Regions from separate parts of the Paraburkholderia sp. D1E genome, predicted to be linked through region 4. Evidence: predicted binding sites of a transcription regulator. Region 4 holds the regulator's gene; each other region holds the start of a gene.

Region 1 (4,728 bases), 210 kb from region 4:
TCTGGATGAGCACCGATCTGCGTGACGGCAATCAGGCGCTGATCGAACCGATGAATGCCGCGCAAAAGCTCGAATTCTTCGAAATGCTGGTGGCGATCGGCTTCAAGGAGATCGAAGTCGGTTTCCCGTCGGCCTCGCAAACCGATTTCGATTTCGTCCGCAAACTGATCGAAGAAAAGCGCATTCCCGATGACGTGACGATCGAAGTGTTCGTGCCGTCGCGCGCTGAACTGATTGCGCGCACGTTCGACTCGCTGGAGGGCGCGCCGCGCGCCATCGTGCACCTGTACAACGCGATCTGCCCGTCGTTTCGCAAGATCGTCTTCAACCAGTCGAAGGACGAAATCAAGGCGCTGGCGGTAGAAGGCACGCGCCTCATCAAGGAACACGCCCAAGCGCGGCCCGATACGCGCTGGACCTTCCAGTATTCGCCCGAAACCTTCAATACGACCGAGCTTCCCGTACGCGCGCGAAGTATGCGATGCGGTCGCGCAGACGTGGCAGCCCACACGCGATCACAAGATGATCGTCAACCTGCCCGCGAGCGTGGAGGCCGCGACACCGAACGTGTTCGCCGACCAGATCGAATGGATGGATCGCAATCTCGGCTATCGCGACAGCATCGTGCTGTCGGTGCATCCGCATAACGATCGCGGCACCGCCGTGGCCGCCACGGAACTGGCGCTGCTGGCGGGCGCGGATCGCGTCGAAGGATGTCTGTTCAGCAGCGGCGAGCGCACGGGCAACGTGGACCTCGTGACGGTCGCGATGAACCTTCACGCGCAGGGCATCGACCCGGGTCTCGACTTCTCCGATATCGACGCAGTGCGACGCGTGGTGGAACGCTGCAATCAGATTCCGGTGCATCCGCGGCATCCGTATGCGGGTGTTGCGGCGCAGCGGCCAGTGCGGAGCGATGAGGATCTGCAGCGCGTAGCAGCTTGAGCGTTCACCAAACGCAAGCCGCGAAACGGAGTGAGCTCAAAAGGCTCACTCGATCGCGCAACGCGTCGCCTGCCAAGCGATCAGACGCCATTGCCCGTCTTCCTGCACATGAATCGCCGTATACGCAATTGGAAACAGCAGCGCCCCGTTATTCGCTTCCATTTCGATCAACGCGCGCCCGGTGACGACGCAGGTCTCACGCCCCACCGGCAACACATCTTGCGACTGCACCTCGATCTGCCGATAGCGGCGGCGCCCGGCCGTAATACCGTCGATGAACTGCCGCTTCGTTTCGCGCTTGCCATTCGTGTGGACATAGCTCACGTTGTCCGCGAGCAAGGTATCGAGCGACGGCCCGTCGCCGTCGACCATCGCACGAAAGCGCTCCCGCTCGAGCCCGCGAATCGCTTCGATTATCTTTGCCGCCATTGCTCAGCCCCTCGCACCGGTGAGCCGAACGTGGCCACGGTCGTCAGAAGTTATATTGCAAATATAGCTGGTGGAAATTTATACCAGGATTCGGCTCTTTGATACCGCCGTTGGAAATATGCTGGAAGCGGTAGCCCGCTTCGTACTGCTGGCGGCTGCCAAATTGCAGGCCGACGCCCGCCATGGGGGCGAATTGGAACGCTGTGGCGAGTGTGAGGTCAGAAGATATCCTCGGACTCGAAAGAAGCCTGATTCCGGCGCCCGCTTCGATATACGGACGAATCGCACCCGCTCCGTCAATGAAGCGAATGATCGGCGTCACACCGATTTCGCCGATATTTTCGTGCACAGTCCCTTCGTTGGTATGCCACCAGGCCACGTGTGCTTCGCCGATCAGCGAGAAATGCCAATCGCCGATCTGCCACCACGTCAAATTCGGATCCCAAACCAGGCCGAGATCGAGCTTTTTAATGTGGTGATCCCCAACGCCGCCGGCAATCTGCACGCCAAACTGGTCGGCTGCGGCCAGTCCTGAAGCGCTAAACAGAATAGCCGCCGAAGCACCCTTTAGAGCCAGACCACACAACGCGCTTTTTTTGTTCTTCATCGAGCACCCGAGCTAGCCGAACGTTGATCAGCGGACACTGTCCCGTTTATTTTAAAGATAATCTACATCCGGCGGATCGTATGAAGAAACCTAAATTCTCGCAATTAGTCACTTCAATTTTAGAAAAAATCGGTCACTTATAAGAACGGAGGCGCTTTGCCAGGTAAATCCTACGGCCTACACGCGACCGTTTGCAGAGGCACCACATGGCTATCAAAACCGAAATTTCAATAGGAATATGCGGAACTTGGATGCCCCTACAGCCTCTAAGTATTAGCACTCGGCAAATCAGAGTGCTAACATCCAACGCTGGAGTCGTTTAACTGAATACGCTTTTGTCTGATTCCAAAGGAGTTTCCTACGTGAGCCATGCAATGACCCTTCCGAGTACTCTGAGCCCGTCGTCGGCTAAGGCCGCTTCGGCAGGTGCACTGGCGCTCTCGCATTCCTCGCTGCTGCCCGGCCAGCTGGGCAATATCGACGCCTACATCCAGGCCGTAAATCGGATTCCGATGCTGACGCCGGCGGAAGAACGCCAGTTCGCCACTGAATTTCGCGAGCAGGACAACCTCGAGTCCGCGCGCCGTCTCGTCCTGTCGCACCTGCGGCTGGTCGTCTCGATCGCGCGCAATTACCTTGGTTATGGACTGCCGCATGCCGACCTGATCCAGGAAGGCAATATCGGCCTGATGAAGGCTGTGAAGCGCTTCGACCCGGAGCAGAACGTACGGCTCGTGTCATACGCCATGCACTGGATCAAGGCTGAGATCCACGAATACATCCTGCGCAATTGGCGGATGGTGAAGGTTGCCACCACCAAAGCGCAGCGCAAGCTGTTCTTCAACCTGCGCAGCCACAAGCAGGGCCTGGGCGCGTTCACGCCTGACGAGATCGAAGGTCTTGCCAAAGAGCTGAACGTGAAGCGCGAAGAAGTGGCCGAGATGGAAACGCGCTTGTCCGGCGGCGATATTGCGCTGGAAGGCCAGGTCGAAGACGGTGAAGAGTCGTACGCGCCGATCGCCTACCTCGCCGACTCGCATAGCGAGCCGACTGCCGTGCTGGCTTCGCGTCAGCGCGACAAGCTGCAAAGCGACGGTATCGCGAGCGCGCTGGAAGCGCTGGACGCCCGCAGCCGCCGCATCATCGAAGCCCGCTGGCTGAAGGTGGAAGACGACGGCTCTGGTGGTTCGACGCTGCACGAACTAGCCGACGAATTCGGCGTCTCGGCCGAACGTATTCGTCAGATCGAGGCGAGCGCAATGAAGAAAATGCGCGGCGCTTTGGCCGAATATGCGTAAGGCTTAAAACCTTTAGTTGTGCCGGCTCGTCCGGCGTGCGCTGTTTAGTCGCAGAGCCCTGCCCTCGCAAGAAGGCAGGGCTTTTTTGTGCCCACTCGACGATGCATGCGCTCAATCGCAGACGCATGCGCACTCACTCAAGAACATACCCGCCCTGCACGCGTTTCTTGACGTATCACAAACCTCATAGCAATACTGTTCGCACAGGACAATGTTCGCGACCCAATGTCGCAGTGCCGAACTTACGCGTGCGAGGTCCTTGCTTCTAGAATCGGGATGCACTTGCCAGACCGCTCAGGCGACCTGGATCCAGCCGGAATCACCGGTATGAAGTCGCCTTCGACCGATCATGACCATAGCCTTGAATCCCGATAACAACCCTCGCTCGAGCCTACGCAAACGGTTCGGCGCCTGGGTGCGCGGTCCGACGCTGGCGCGGGATATCGCCATCGTGCTCGTCATCAAGTTCGCACTGCTGATGGCGCTCAAATACACATTCTTCAACCATCCGCAGGCGGAGCATATGTCGCTGCCGCCTGAACAAGTTGCGCAGGCGCTGCTGTCCGTGCCTGCCTCGCATCCGTCCCAAGGTGATCAACATGCCCGTTAGCGAAGTCGTAGAACTGTCGCGCCTCCAGTTCGCCATCACGGCGCTTTATCACTTTCTATTCGTGCCGCTTACGCTTGGTCTGTCGTGGTTGCTCGTCATCATGGAGTCCGTTTATGTGATGACCGGCAAGCAGATCTACAAGGACATGACCCAGTTCTGGGGCAAGCTGTTCGGCATCAATTTTGCGATGGGCGTCACCACCGGTCTCACGCTGGAGTTCCAGTTCGGCACCAACTGGTCGTACTACTCGCACTATGTCGGCGACATTTTCGGCGTGCCGCTGGCCGTTGAAGGTTTGATGGCGTTCTTCCTCGAGTCGACCTTCGTCGGTTTGTTCTTCTTCGGATGGAACCGGCTCTCGAAAGTGCAGCACGTGACCGTCACGTTCCTCGTCGCGCTCGGCTCGAACCTGTCAGCCCTGTGGATTCTGGTGGCCAACGGCTGGATGAACAATCCGGTCGGCGCCACCTTCAACTACCAGACCATGCGCATGGAACTCGACAGCATCTTCTCGGTGCTGTTCAATCCGGTCGCGCAAGTGAAGTTCGTGCACACCGTATCGGCCGGTTACGTGACCGCTTCGATGTTCGTGCTAGGTGTGTCATCGTGGTATCTGTTGAAGCGCCGCGACACCGAGTTTGCCTTGCGCTCCTTCGCCATCGCCGCCGGCTTCGGTCTGGCGTCGACATTGTGCGTGATCGTGCTCGGCGACGAATCCGGTTACCGCACCGGCGAAGTTCAGCAGGTCAAACTGGCCGCCATCGAATCCGAATGGGAAACGGCGCCTGCGCCCGCACCATTTACGATCATCGGCATCCCGAACCAGAAGGAAGAACGCA
Region 2 (4,728 bases), 180 kb from region 4:
CAAATTCGGCCTGACGCCGACGAAATCTGGGCCAACGCCGCGGTGACCATTCCCGGCATTCTGTATTGGGCATCGGGTACTGCGCCAGCCGGCCAGCAGTGGAGTCCAATGGATCCGGCTCGGAGTCTTTATCGTGCAGCCCCCGGACCGTTGCCTTCGTGGGCGCCCACGGACTACGTCGCGCATAACATCGCGGAATTTGAGCGCACCGGTTTCCACGGAGGATTGAATTACTACCGCGCGGCGGAGCCGTATTTCGCCTTGTCCGCTCCGTGGAAGGGCGCGAAGATCGTTCAGCCGTCGTTTTTTATCTGGGGCAAGGCGGACGGTCTGAGAGAGTTATATCCGCTTAGCATCGACGACCTTCGCGCCGGCTTACCGGGCCTTGTCGGAGGACTCGAACTCGATAACGTGGGGCATTGGGTACAACATGAGGCCGCCGCCGAGGTCAGCGACCAACTGCTGAAGTTCGTGCGTACCGTTGATCTCGCATGATCGTGACATACACTGTCCGGATTACTCCCGGCTCCGTTTTGTGGGGCGAAGAAAAATGGCGGCGTAACGGAGGCTCACGCGAGTCTTCAATGACACTTGCACTCAAAGAACGGACATCGACCACAGGGACACCGGTTGTCCCAGTTGGGTCGAGCGACTTTGGGGCCCAAGCACTGGGGCAAAACGGGCATATTGCGAGGCGAAAAAATGCGTCGTTATACAACTGAAAACGGTTGGGATCCGGGTAGACAATTGCGGATCGGCCGTCTCGATTGCGCGCAGTGTCTCCGTGCCTGATAGCAATACCGGCCGCTTCGTTCGGGACATCAGGCGTTTTGTCCAGTCAAAGATTGCCACGTGAACCTCGACTTTGCGTGCGAGGAAAACGTGTTGATATTCGTCGAGGGCAATCAGACGGATGTCGTGCTGGTCGATCGCTTCTGCGAGCACATTGAAGAGAACTGCATTGGTTTGCGACCGCGAGCGTGGTGAAATGGCATAACTGAAGTTTTCCAGCAGATCGTCCTGGATTTGCGCCACCGTGGGCGCCTCCTTTAATGATGCGACGAGCACACTGTTCTCGCGGAGAAAAGACCATGAGCACACATTCTTTTGAACGCATTCGATAAGGAGCGACTTGCCAGCGCCGGCTGGCGCAATTACGCTTGCCCCGACTGGTTGCCGCAAATGGTTTCCAAGCTGGATAATCCGTCCGTCGCCATCAAGGGTTTCCTTGAACGATGTGTGGTGCACCCTGATCTGGGAAATTAGCGTGCCGACCTGGAGCGCCTTGTCGCTGTAGCTCATATTGCCTCCTCGGAAAAAGCTTCAAAAGTCGGGATGGGCCTGTCGAGTTCGATCGCATCGTCTTCGGAGATGAGCCTTGAAGACATGTCCGTCTGCAACGAGCGGTCGGAAGCCTGCCTCGACGAAACTGATGAGCTCAGGCCTTGGAACAGCGCCAGATCACGAGCCCCTCGTTTGATTTTCCTTCCGCTGCGAATCGCTGCCGCCCAGTGATCCTGCAACTCGAGGCGAGCGCGGCGGAGTCTCCTTTCCGCATTTGCTATTGTCAGCTTCTGTCCTGCTGCCGCGCGGATCAGCCGGTGCTGGGTGCGAGAAAGACCTGTTGCGTATTCCTCGTCTTTGGCCGGGACGCAAACCCAGTGCCCCGTCTTTGGATGCTGCACAAAGATGCTGCCGAGTTCGTAGGGGTTGGCGGTCATCGTCGTTCTGAAGTTCGTCCCGATCTCGCGGCGCATTTGACCAGTTCATCGCCGGCGTACTGGATCCATTCGTGAACTACCCCGGCATGATTCACCGTTACCATTCCGCGGTGATGACTTGATCGAGCAACTGAACGGTGATCTGCTCTGACACAGAGGGCGGTAGCATGGCGGCCGCTGGCCGTATCATGGTTTTCGAGTTTCCAGAGCGTGACTGATGAATGTGACCGATTCAGGGTTTACCCTAAGTTGAACGTTGATCGTGAAGTTTTGTGACCGGTTGCTGTTCAGTCTCGTATGGCACGCGGGCTACCACGAAATAGAATTTTCGATGCTAAGTGGTTGTTTGTTATGAAAAATGCGTGTCACCGCCGTGTCGGAATGTATGTTCCGAGTTCAAACTTAAGTGAACAAAGTCCAAAGTTAAGCGAATCTCGACATCGACAACCAAAGCGAGATCCCTTCTTGAATTTGTCACCACCCGTCCATATAATTAGCACTCGCTGCACGAGAGTGCTAACAACATCGCCGGTTGGCTCAGCCAGCCGGGTTTTCTCAGCGTTCTTCAGTCTCAATCAAGAGAGGAGTATGTATGAACCTTCGTCCTTTGCATGATCGCGTGATCGTCAAACGTCTGGATCAAGAAACCAAGACTGCGTCGGGCATCGTGATCCCCGAAGCCGCAGCAGAAAAGCCGGATCAAGGCGAAATTCTGGCAGTCGGCCCGGGCAAGCGCGACGACAAGGGTGCACAAATCGCACTCGACGTGAAAGTTGGTGACCGCGTCCTGTTCGGCAAATACGCAGGCCAGACCGTCAAGGTCGACGGCAACGAACTGCTCGTGATGCGTGAAGAAGACATCATGGCCGTGGTGCAGAAGTAAGCGCTGGTCGCTACTTCCCCGGCTATATCCCAAGAATTCAAGGAGTTAGAAGATGGCAGCTAAAGACGTCGTATTCGGTGATTCCGCCCGTGCCAAGATGGTTGAAGGCGTGAACATCCTCGCGAACGCTGTGAAGGTCACGCTGGGCCCGAAGGGTCGCAACGTTGTCCTGGAACGCAGCTTCGGCGGCCCGACGATCACGAAGGACGGTGTTTCGGTCGCGAAAGAGATCGAACTGAAAGACAAGCTCCAGAACATGGGCGCGCAAATGGTCAAGGAAGTGGCTTCCAGGACCAGCGACAACGCAGGTGACGGCACCACGACCGCAACGGTTCTGGCTCAGTCGATCGTCCGCGAAGGCATGAAGTACGTTGCATCGGGCATGAACCCGATGGACCTGAAGCGCGGTATCGACAAGGCTGTGACGGCCGCGATCGAAGAACTGCGCAAGATCAGCAAGCCGTGCACGACCAACAAGGAAATCGCTCAAGTTGGCGCGATTTCGGCAAACAGCGATTCGTCGATCGGTGACCGCATCGCTGAAGCGATGGACAAGGTCGGCAAGGAAGGCGTGATCACGGTTGAAGACGGCAAGTCGCTGCAAGACGAGCTGGACGTTGTCGAAGGTATGCAATTCGACCGCGGCTACCTGTCGCCGTACTTCATCAACAACCCGGACAAGCAAGTTGCTGTGCTCGAAAACCCGTTCGTGCTGCTGCACGACAAGAAGGTTTCGAACATCCGTGATCTGCTGCCGGTACTGGAACAAGTCGCCAAGGCTGGCCGTCCGCTGCTGATCATCGCAGAAGACGTCGAAGGCGAAGCGCTGGCTACGCTGGTTGTGAACAACATCCGCGGCATCCTGAAGACTGTTGCTGTCAAGGCTCCGGGCTTTGGCGATCGTCGTAAGGCCATGCTGGAAGACATCGCTGTCCTGACCGGCGGCCAAGTCATCGCTGAAGAAACCGGCCTGACGCTCGAAAAGGCATCGCTGGCTGAACTGGGTCAAGCGAAGCGTATCGAAGTGGGCAAGGAAAACACGACGATCATCGACGGCGCTGGCGAAGCTGCAACCATCGAAGCACGTGTGAAGCAAGTTCGCACGCAAATCGAAGAAGCTACGTCGGACTACGACCGTGAAAAGCTGCAGGAACGCGTCGCCAAGCTGGCTGGCGGTGTTGCAGTGATCAAGGTTGGTGCTGCGACCGAAGTCGAAATGAAGGAAAAGAAGGCACGTGTCGAAGACGCACTGCACGCAACGCGCGCAGCTGTGGAAGAAGGCATCGTTGCTGGCGGCGGCGTCGCGCTGATCCGCGCACGTTCGGCTATCGTTGGTCTGAAGGGCGCTAACGCCGATCAGGACGCCGGTATCAAGATCGTGCTGCGCGCGATGGAAGAGCCGCTGCGCCAGATCGTCACGAACGGTGGCGAAGAAGCCAGCGTCGTGGTGGCAGCTGTTGCAGCTGGCACGGGCAACTACGGCTACAACGCGGCAACCGGCGAGTACGTCGACCTGGTTGACGCAGGTGTCGTGGACCCGACGAAGGTTACGCGCACGGCGCTGCAAAACGCAGCTTCGGTCGCTGGCCTGCTGTTGACCACCGACGCAGCTGTTTGCGAACTGCCGAAGGAAGATGGTCCGATGGGCGGCGGTATGCCCGGCGGCATGGGCGGCATGGGCATGGACATGTAATTTCGGTTGGGCCTCGTTCGAGGCTCAGTTGGAAACACATGGGGAAGTGCGCCGTGAGGCGTGCTTCCCAAATGAAAAAACCCGCAGAAATGCGGGTTTTTTTATGCCCTTGTTCTTCAGGGCGCCTTGTTAAGGATCAAGCGGGATGCCAGCCTTGCCGCCAAGTCCCGCCGTTGTGCAGCGGCTCGTGAGAATGCGCGATGGTCACGTGAAATCCATCCAGGGCCTGGTCCGGTAATCGAACGGAGAATCCTGCGTAGGCAGTGCCGTAGCCGGCTTCGGACACGTCAGGCCGATGCGCGCCGCTCCACCCTGTGGCCACGACCTCGTCCCCTACGCGGACTTCGATGAGCACTTTTTCCTCGGGGTGATGTAGGTTGACCGCCCAACCCGATACGACGCCGTCGTGAACGGCATCGACAAATCCCTCA
Region 3 (4,728 bases), 1.1 Mb from region 4:
GCGGTACTGACGACTGGTTACTGATGACACATGTCACATCGCAGGCGGCGTTGCGCCGCCACCGCAAGCGCCTCTTCAGCGGCGCACCCGGATTGGCCGTCACGCTCATCATCGCGCTGTCAGGCCTGCCGTCGCAGGCACAGACTCGCGGCGATAAGCCCGTCCCCTTGTCCGTCCCAGGTGCCCGTTGTTTCTGAACCGCGCAAGACGATGCGCGTCAGAATCAGTAGGCACCCGCCAGGCGGTCACTTCGTCAAGACACTTTGGGGGAAACCGTGGCGCCTTTCCAGATACTCAGAAAACGCGCCCTTCGGTGAGATGCGTGGTCACACCGTTCAACTCGTAGTCGCCGATCACGCGTGCTTTGTGCAGCAATGGATTGTGGCTGAAAATCGTGCGCAGATTGCGCCAGTGACGGTCGAAATTGTCAGCTCGCCCAGTGGCCGACGCGCCGCCGATTTCAAACAGGCGCTCGCCCGCATGGAGCGCCAGCTTGCTGACCACCAGTTGAGTTTTGGCGGTAGCCAGCGAGCCTTCCAGCACCAACTGCTCCGCATTGGCCGCGCCGCTGCGGATTGCATTGGCCGAACGGTCCAGAGTGCGTGCGTTCTGATTCACCAGCGCGTCGATCGACAGGCTGTGCGCCGCGAGATCGCCGACCACCTGCTGCACGAAACCGTCCTCGCGTGCCGAAGGGGCCGGGCTATGAGCACCGGGCGCCCGTATTGCGTCACGTAGCGTCGCGCATCCGCAAGAATGTTACGCACGATACCTGCCGCAACCGTCACCAGATGCAACTGCCGCAATGCGCTGCCGTGCCGGCCTGCGAGACTCGTATAGCCACGCGTGGCAATTTCATCCGAGAGGACCTGTACGTTGTCGAGTACCAGGCTGCCACTCGCCGTCATGCGTTGCCCCATCCCATCCCAGTCGTCGAGTACCTGCAGACCTTCGCGGGACACCGGAATCACGATCGACACCTTCTCGTCGTTTTCATCCTGCACGTTGATACGCGCATAGTCGGAGAACGCCGTGCCGGTCGAATAGTATTTCTTGCCCGTTACGCGAAAGTGCTCACCGTCGCGCACCAGTTTAGTGACGATTTCACCGGGCCTGGACGTGCCGAGTTCCGTCGACGCCCCACCGAAGATTGCCCCTGCCCGTACCCGTTCGATCTGCGTATCGTTGAAAGCGGAACGCGGTGACAACAGCAATTGCTCGGTCAGATCGAAATGAATCCGCAATGCATGCGCGACATTCGATTCATGCGCGGCCAGCGTGGCTATCACATGAAAAAGATCTTCTAGCGAACCACCGAGGCCACCCCATTCGACCGGAAAACGAGCCACGCCCAGCCCCGATTCGCGAAACAACGCGAAGCGGTCGAACGGCAACTCGCGCCGCACTTCACGTTGCGCGGCATCTTCGCCGATCGCTTTAGCGAGTGCCGGCAACCCGGTCAGTGCCGCGTGAAGCCGCGCATGCGCTGCGCCTTCCTGAGAGACCTGCATGCCTTCATTCCTTGTTTGTAAAAGCGCACGGATCAGGCTTGATCCGGCTAATGTGCCTTGGGAGAACGAACAGCGTCCGCATGGGACGTGCCGATGCGACAGGCCAGTATAGGGATGCGGCACGCAGCGTAAAACCAGCGATTCAAGCTATGGATATGCGCGTTTCTGAAATGCCATTTGCCGATAAGGATCGATGAATCCGTTATTGGAGCGTCGCCCGGCATATTTCTATACTCGATTCCGGTCAGCACTCACCAACGACGAGTGCCAAATTTCAACTGCGGAAGTCGAACCATGAGCCTACGTCCCTTGCATGACCGCTTGATCGTCAAGCGTCTCGACCAGGAAACCAAAACTGCTTCAGGCATTGTCATTCCTGAGAGCGCCGCGGAAAAACCCGACCAGGGCGAAGTCATCGCCATTGGACCGGGCAAGCGCGATAACGACGGCAAACGTATCGAGCCCGACCTGAAAGTCGGCGAGCGTGTTCTGTTCGGCAAGTACGCCGGTCAGTCGGTCAAAGTCGACGGCAACGAATTGCTCGTACTGCGCGAGGAAGATGTCGTCGCAGTCGTCACTCAATAACGAACGGAGCGTTACAACATGGCAGCAAAAGAAATCATTTTTAGCGACGTCGCCCGCTCGAAACTGGTCGAAGGCGTCAACATCCTGGCCAACGCGGTCAAGGTCACGCTCGGTCCGAAGGGACGTAACGTGGTTCTGGAGCGCAGCTTCGGCTCGCCGGTGGTGACGAAAGACGGCGTCTCGGTCGCCAAGGAAATCGAATTGTCGGACCGCGTGCAGAACATCGGCGCGCAACTGGTGAAGGAAGTCGCGTCGCGCACCAGCGACGCCGCCGGTGACGGCACCACCACCGCGACGGTGCTCGCGCAAGCCATCGTGCGTGAAGGTCAGAAATACGTCGCGGCGGGTCTCAATCCGCTAGACCTGAAGCGCGGCATCGATAAAGCCGTGGTGGCCGCCATCGACGAGTTGAAGAAGATCAGCAAGCCGACCACGACCAGCAAGGAAATCGCCCAGGTCGCAACGATTTCGGCCAACGGCGAGGAGTCTATCGGTCAGCGCATTGCCGAAGCGATCGATCGGGTCGGCAAGGAAGGCGTCATCACCGTTGAAGACGGCAAGTCGCTCGACGATGAACTCGACGTGGTGGAAGGCCTGCAGTTCGACCGTGGCTATCTATCGCCGTATTTCATCAACGATCAGGACAAGCAGGTTGCCGTGCTCGACAACCCGTTCGTGCTGCTGCACGACAAGAAGGTGTCGAACATCCGTGATCTGCTGCCGATTCTGGAGCAGGTCGCGAAAGCCGGCCGGCCGCTTCTGATCATCGCGGAAGACGTGGAAGGCGAAGCGCTGGCTACGCTCGTAGTCAACAACATTCGTGGCATTCTGAAGACCGTCGCGGTCAAGGCGCCAGGTTTCGGCGACCGCCGCAAAGCGCTGCTCGAAGACATCGCGATTCTGACAGGCGGCCAGGTGATCGCTGAGGAGACCGGACTGTCGCTCGAAAAGGCGACGCTCGCGGAACTCGGTCAGGCCAAGCGCATCGAGGTGGGCAAAGAGAACACCACGCTCATCGACGGCGCGGGCGACAGCAAGACCATCGAAGCGCGTGTGAAACAGATCCGCACCCAGATCGAGGAAGCAAGCTCCGACTACGACCGCGAAAAACTGCAGGAACGAGTGGCGAAGCTGGCGGGTGGTGTCGCTGTCATCAAGGTCGGCGGTGCAACCGAGATCGAGGTCAAGGAAAAGAAAGACCGCGTCGACGACGCGTTGCATGCCACGCGCGCCGCAGTCGAAGAAGGGATCGTGCCGGGCGGTGGCGTCGCGTTGATTCGCGTGAAGCAGGCCATCAGCGGACTCAAAGGTTTGAACGCCGACCAGGACGCGGGCATCAAGATCGTGCTGCGCGCGCTTGAAGAGCCGCTGCGTCAGATCGTGACGAATGCCGGTGAAGAGGCTAGCGTGGTGGTCGCGAAAGTGGCTGAAGGCACGGGCAACTTCGGTTACAACGCGCAGACCGGCGAATATGGCGATCTCGTCGAATCGGGCGTACTCGATCCGACCAAGGTCACGCGTACAGCGCTGCAAAACGCGGCGTCGATTGCGGGTCTGCTGCTGACCACCGACGCCACCGTGCATGAAGCACCGAAGGATGCGCCGGCGGCAGGTCAGCCTGGTGGCCCGGGCGCAGGTGGACCGGGACTGGATTTCTGAGCGTCGGCACCATAGCAGGTCATGCCCGCCAGCGTGCTTTTTACAGCATGCCGGCGGGCGCTAACGGGACACATACGGGGCACACAGAACTGCACGTACCCATCCCACCGCGCTCATGTGTCTCAATGCGAGCGAATCAGCAACTCGTAGCTCGCATCCTGGCTCGCGGTTGACTGTCTTTCACGTCCCCAGCCGATCGCGAGCCGGTAGTTTCCCAGGACAGGTTCATCTGATCCGGCGGCGAGCGACGCAGGTTCGACTTGCGGTGCAACGAAGAGCGCGTCTTCGGGGCAATACAGTTCGCACATGAAGCAAGTCTGACAGTCGCCTTGACGCGCGATGCGCGGTGGGCCGTCGCGCACCACGTCGAACACGTTGGTCGGGCAGGCCCGCACGCAGATGTTGCAGCCCGTGCAGCGCGCAGCGTCGACGATCTCGATCATGCCGTCACTCCTTCCGTATCCGCGGCAGCCCGAGGCACCGCCAAGCTCTCGATCCATACTTCGTCCAGGCCTCCGCTCAACAGGCGGTGTCCCTGCGATGGATCAAGTGCGGCATGCTCGAGCCGCCGATGCATACCGCGCGTCTCGGTACGTTGCTGCGCGCTGCGATACATCCAACGCGAGGTGGCGAGCATGGCCGCTGCTTCACGCGCGCGCACGGCATCCAACGCGCTCTGCGCCGGAGCCGCACGGCGCACACGCTGCCACAGTGCGTCGAGCCGGGAAAGCGAGTCATCGAGTAACGCACCCTGGCGAGTCCAGTTACGCTGCGTAGGGAACACCTCCTGCTGCACGCCACGAATTACTTCGCCGCTGTCGTAAGGCGCCTTGCCGCCGCCGTCTCGAAGCCCTGCTCCTCCCGTACGCACCACTCTGCCCTGGCGCGCCGCGGGGCCTCGTGAACGCGCGTAATCCGAGGCGCCCGCACCGGCCCAGAATCCCGACGACATCGCCCACGCCGCGTTATGGCT
Region 4 (4,728 bases):
GGGCCGTCAACGATCACACCACCGAGTACGGCGGTGTGCACGCGACGATGGAACAACTGTTCAATCCCCACCTGAAAGTTTGTCGATAGTGCGCCGGTCGCGCTTGGTCGGTCTGCCGTGTAAAGCGGCAGCCGGTTCGCGGTACGTCTTGCGCCGCTCCTGCTCGACCTGCCGCTTCACCTTGCTCTCTTCGGTCTCCGCATAAAGCGTCTGCGCGATGCTGGCTGGGCCACGCACGTCACAAACGCCCAGCACTTCCACCTGCCACACAATCCGCTCAATCTCGATCTCGACGAGGTCGCCGACACGCACATCTTTGGCCGGCTTGACGCTCGCACCGCCGATGCGTACGTGTCCTTTGTCGACGGCGTCCGCCGCCAGCGAGCGGGTCTTGAAGAAGCGCGCCGCCCACAGCCATTTGTCGATGCGCAACTTCGCGCCCGATTCAGTTGAAATCCTGTAATTCATGAGCCTGCTCAAGCCCCGGTCGTGTGCGGCACCGGCACCGCTTGCACGGGCCAGCCCTGCAGATTCTGCGCGACGATTTCGCCTAGCGCGGCGATCCACGCGTGTGAAGCGTTCACGCAGGGAATCCGATGAAATTCCTTGCCGCCCGCCCGCAGGAACTCGTCACGTACTTCCATCCCGATTTCTTCAATCGTTTCAAGGCAATCGGCGGTAAAACCCGGACAGAACACGTCAGCACGCCGCACGCCCGCCGCGCCCAACTCCTTCAGCGTGGGTGCGGTGTACGGCTGCAGCCATTCGGCCTTGCCGAATCGCGACTGAAACGTGATACGGCATTCCACCTGCGTCAATCCCAGCGCCTGTGTCAACAACGCGCCGGTCTGCTGGCATTGCTCGTGGTATGGATCGCCGAGATCCATCGTGCGCTTGGGCACCCCGTGAAAACTCAGCACCAGCTTGTCGCCCGCGGCGAAGTCCGGCCTGCCGTACTGATGCCAGTACTGATGCACCTGCGCGGCGAGCGCGGCGATGTACGCCGGATGATCGGCATACTGGCGCACCGTGCGGATTTCCGGCTGATTGCGCATGCGCTTGAGGGCCGAAAAGGCGTCGTCGAAAGCCGTGGCCGTGGTCGACGACGAGTACTGCGGATACATGGGCACCAGCAGCACGCGCTCGGCGCCCGCCAGCTTCAGCTGGTTCAGCATGGCCGGAATACCGGGCGTGCCGTAGCGCATGGCGTAGTCGACCAGCACCGTGTAGTCGTTCAATTGCAGAAGATGGCGCAAACCCTCCACCTGCTTCTCGGTGAAGACACGCAGCGGCGAACCCTCCGGCATCCACACGGCCGCATATTTCTTCGCTGACGAACGGCTCCGGGACGGCAAAATCAACAGCCGCAGAATCACCTGCCAGAGGAGTGCCGGAATTTCGACCACGCGCGGATCGGACAGGAACTGCGCAAGATAGCGACGGACCGCACGCGGCGTCGGCGCGTCAGGCGTGCCGAGATTGATCAGCAACACGGCGACACGGTGTGACGTGGCGTTCTGTGATGGCCGCTCGAGGTCGAAGCGCATAGGGAGCAGGTATAACCGCTTTAGGCGGAAAGTCGGTTCAGGTGGGATTCATTATAGCGGCGCGGTCCATTGCAAGGTCCGCCAGGGACCCCTGGCCATTCGGCCAATTGGCAAGCCGCGCGCCGTCGCGCATCATTTGCAGCACGCGGTGTCGCAGCCTGCAGATACCGCCGGTTATTGCTGGTTACTGCTGAGCGTCAGGGAAAGCAGCCGCGCGGTGATATCCACGATTGGAATCACGCGGTTGTAGGCCATGCGAGTCGGCCCGATCACACCGAGCGTGCCGACAATCTTGCCGTTCACCTCATAAGGCGCGGTTACCACGCTCATTTCCTCGATCGGCACGAGATTCGACTCGCCGCCGATGAAAATCTGCACGCCCGCGGCGTGACTCGATACGTCGAGCAACTGAAGGAGACTGGTCTTTTGGTCGAATACATCGAACAGTTTGCGCAAGCGCGCCATGTCCGACGAAAGGTCGGCGACTTCGAGCAGGTTGCGCTCGCCGGAAATCAGCACGGTCTCGCCGGTGTCGGATTCATCCGTGCTGGCCGTGACCGCGGCGTGCATCAGCGTGGTCATATCGCCGCGCAGCTCGTCGATTTCTTCCCGCAGGCGGCGGCGCACGTCGTCGAAAGAGAGGCCCGCGAAGTGCGCGTTGATGTAATTGGAGGCTTCCACCAGCTGCGACGGCGAAAAGTCGCGCTGGGTCGCCATGATGCGGTTCTGTACGTCGCCCTCGGGCGTCACGATGATCAGCAGGATGCGCTTGTCCGACAGGCGCATGAACTCGATCTGCTTGAACACGTGGCTGCGGCGCGGCGTGAGCACCACACCGGCGAACTGCGACAGATTGGACAGCACGCTGGCCGCCGCGGCGACGACTTTCTGCGGGTCGCCCGCCTGCAGCGTGGTCTTGACGATGCGCATCACCGCTTCTTCGTCTGCGGCGGATTCCACCGTCAGCATGGTATCGACGAACAAGCGGTAGCCGCGCGGCGTCGGAATCCGGCCCGCTGAAGTATGCGGACTAATCACGAGCCCCAGGTCCTCGAGATCGGACATCACGTTGCGGATCGTTGCCGGACTCAGTTCGAGACCGGAATAGCGCGACAACGTGCGCGAGCCGACCGGCTGACCTTCGGCGATGTAGCGCTCGATCAGCGTTTTGAGGAGGGTTTGTGCGCGAGGATCTAGCATGACGGAAAATTTTAGCTTAATGACGCGACTACAGCGAGCGCTAACGTCGCCGACCCCTGACTATCGTGCCACCGGTCGGCGGGGCGGCGCCTGGTATTCTGTGCGGCGCCTTGACCGGCGCTGTGTCCAGCATTCTTGCCGGCACCTCGTCCAGACCCAGGCCCGCCGCCTCGCCAGCCGCCCGTTCCACGAGTCCGCTGGCCGCACGCCGCCGGACTACAACCGGCGTGCATGTCATCAAAGCTTCACCATTCTAACGATAATCGCCCAACGCGCTGACAGCCCGTCTGCACAGGCCCGCCACCGGGTCTGTCTGCGGTTCTTTTCAGGCCCTACCTATGGTGTAATGCCGGCATGCAAGTGACTAGCCAGTTCAAGACCGTCGCGCTCGTCGGGCGCAACAATACGCCGGGCATCGGGGAGCCGCTAACCGCGCTCGCCTCGTGCATCGCGAAGCGCGGCTTCGAGGTCGTGTTCGAAGCCGACACCGCCGCCGAAATTGGCGTCACCGACTATCCGGCGCTGCGTCCCGCCGAGATCGGCGCGCGTGCCGACGTTGCCGTGGTGCTCGGCGGCGACGGCACGATGCTAGGCATCGGCCGCCAGCTTGCGCCCTACCGCACGCCGCTGATCGGCATCAACCACGGGCGGCTCGGCTTCATTACCGACATTCCGATCTCCGACATGCGCGAGATCGTGCCGCAAATGCTCGCCGGCAACTTCGAGCGCGAAGAGCGCATGTTGCTCGAAGCCCGCATCATGCGCGGCGGCGCCCCGATCTATCACGCGCTTGCTTTCAACGACGTGGTGGTCAACCGCAGCGGCTTCTCGGGCATGGCGGAACTGCATGTCTCGGTGGACGGGCGCTTCATGTACAACCAGCGCTCGGATGGCCTGATCGTCGCCACGCCTACGGGTTCGACCGCCTACGCGCTGTCCTCGCAGGGGCCGATCCTGCATCCGCAACTGCAAGGCATCGTACTGGTGCCGATCGCGCCGCATGCGCTATCGAACCGCCCAATCGTGCTGCCGGACAACTCGAAGGTGAGCATCCAGATCGTCTCGGGCCGCGAAGTGAACGTCAATTTCGACATGCAGTCGTTCACTTCGCTGGAATTGAGCGACACGATCGAAGTACGCCGCTCGCGTCATACGGTGCCGATGCTGCACCCCGTCGGCTACAGCCACTACGCCACGCTGCGCAAGAAGCTGCACTGGAATGAATATCCGTCGCACGAAGAAGACCCCAAGCCCTAAGCGGCCGGACCGCCGGAACACCGGAGTGCCGGCCACCGGAGTGCCGGCCACCGGAATGCCGGCCACCGGAATGCGAACGCCGCCGCTGCCGAACCCTGAATCTCAAGCCCAACTGACGACCTCCATGCTTCGCCACCTCTCGATACGCGACTTCGTCATCGTCGCCGCGCTCGATCTCGAATTCGACAGCGGCTTTACCGTTTTCTCCGGCGAAACAGGCGCTGGCAAGTCGATCCTGATCGACGCGCTGGCCCTCGCGCTCGGCGCCCGTGCCGATGCGAGCGTGGTTCGCACCGGCGAGAGCCGCGCCGACATCACCGCGGAGTTCGAGACGCATGCGCAAGTCGAGCAATGGCTCGACGAGCAGGCGCTCGGCACGACCGCCGACGAGGGCCATCACGGCAGCACCGTCATGCTGCGTCGCGTAGTGGATGCGAACGGCCGCTCGCGTGCCTTCATCAACGGCACGGCGGCAACGCTTGCGCAGTTGCGCGAAGTCGGCGAGATGCTGGTGGATATTCACGGGCAGCATGCGCACCAGTTGCTGATGCGCCCGGACGCGCAACGCGAATTGTTCGACACCCATGCCGGCCTCACGGAAACCGCAGCGACCGTCGCGCGCGCATGGCGAACGTGGCGCGACAAGGTTCAGGCCGTCGAGCATGCGCAAACACGCGACCGCGAACTACAACTGGAGCGTGAGCGCCTCGCCTGGCAACTCACC

The links. The regulator HrcA, encoded in region 4, represses chaperone genes, less so after heat shock. The targets are predictions, from matches to a motif close to TTAGCACTCNNNNNNNNNGAGTGCTAA.
Region 1: a site for HrcA is predicted at 2,255-2,281, ahead of rpoH (RNA polymerase sigma factor RpoH). Genes of this name have one in related genera too.
Region 2: a site for HrcA is predicted at 2,215-2,241, ahead of groES (co-chaperone GroES). Genes of this name have one in related genera too.
Region 3: a site for HrcA is predicted at 1,756-1,782, ahead of ACUN0E_RS33845 (co-chaperone GroES). Genes of this name have one in related genera too.

What each region holds. Positions count from the first base shown of each region.
Region 1 covers NZ_JBQYMB010000001.1:8,843,793-8,848,520, forward strand. The annotation lists partial or broken gene ACUN0E_RS39735 (2-isopropylmalate synthase) at 1-888, shown strand, start outside; gene ACUN0E_RS39740 (nuclear transport factor 2 family protein) at 991-1,374, opposite strand; gene ACUN0E_RS39745 (acyloxyacyl hydrolase) at 1,418-1,981, opposite strand; gene rpoH (RNA polymerase sigma factor RpoH) at 2,344-3,279, shown strand; gene cydP (cytochrome oxidase putative small subunit CydP) at 3,629-3,889, shown strand; gene ACUN0E_RS39760 (cytochrome ubiquinol oxidase subunit I) at 3,879-4,728, shown strand, end outside.
Region 2 covers NZ_JBQYMB010000001.1:8,446,888-8,451,615, reverse strand. The annotation lists gene ACUN0E_RS38020 (alpha/beta hydrolase) at 1-495, shown strand, start outside; gene ACUN0E_RS38015 (TniB family NTP-binding protein) at 598-1,302, opposite strand; gene ACUN0E_RS38010 (hypothetical protein) at 1,299-1,757, opposite strand; gene groES (co-chaperone GroES) at 2,314-2,604, shown strand; gene groL (chaperonin GroEL) at 2,657-4,297, shown strand; gene ACUN0E_RS37995 (chondroitin 4-O-sulfotransferase) at 4,434-4,728, opposite strand, start outside.
Region 3 covers NZ_JBQYMB010000001.1:7,537,767-7,542,494, forward strand. The annotation lists gene ACUN0E_RS33835 (LLM class flavin-dependent oxidoreductase) at 1-10, shown strand, start outside; partial or broken gene ACUN0E_RS33840 (acyl-CoA dehydrogenase family protein) at 295-1,511, opposite strand; gene ACUN0E_RS33845 (co-chaperone GroES) at 1,806-2,096, shown strand; gene groL (chaperonin GroEL) at 2,115-3,755, shown strand; gene ACUN0E_RS33855 (4Fe-4S binding protein) at 3,878-4,198, opposite strand; gene ACUN0E_RS33860 (FAD-dependent oxidoreductase) at 4,195-4,728, opposite strand, start outside.
Region 4 covers NZ_JBQYMB010000001.1:8,630,884-8,635,611, forward strand. The annotation lists gene ACUN0E_RS38835 (hypothetical protein) at 1-89, shown strand, start outside; gene ACUN0E_RS38840 (RNA-binding S4 domain-containing protein) at 61-468, opposite strand; gene hemH (ferrochelatase) at 477-1,547, opposite strand; gene hrcA (heat-inducible transcriptional repressor HrcA) at 1,722-2,747, opposite strand; gene ACUN0E_RS38855 (NAD kinase) at 3,102-4,004, shown strand; gene recN (DNA repair protein RecN) at 4,129-4,728, shown strand, end outside.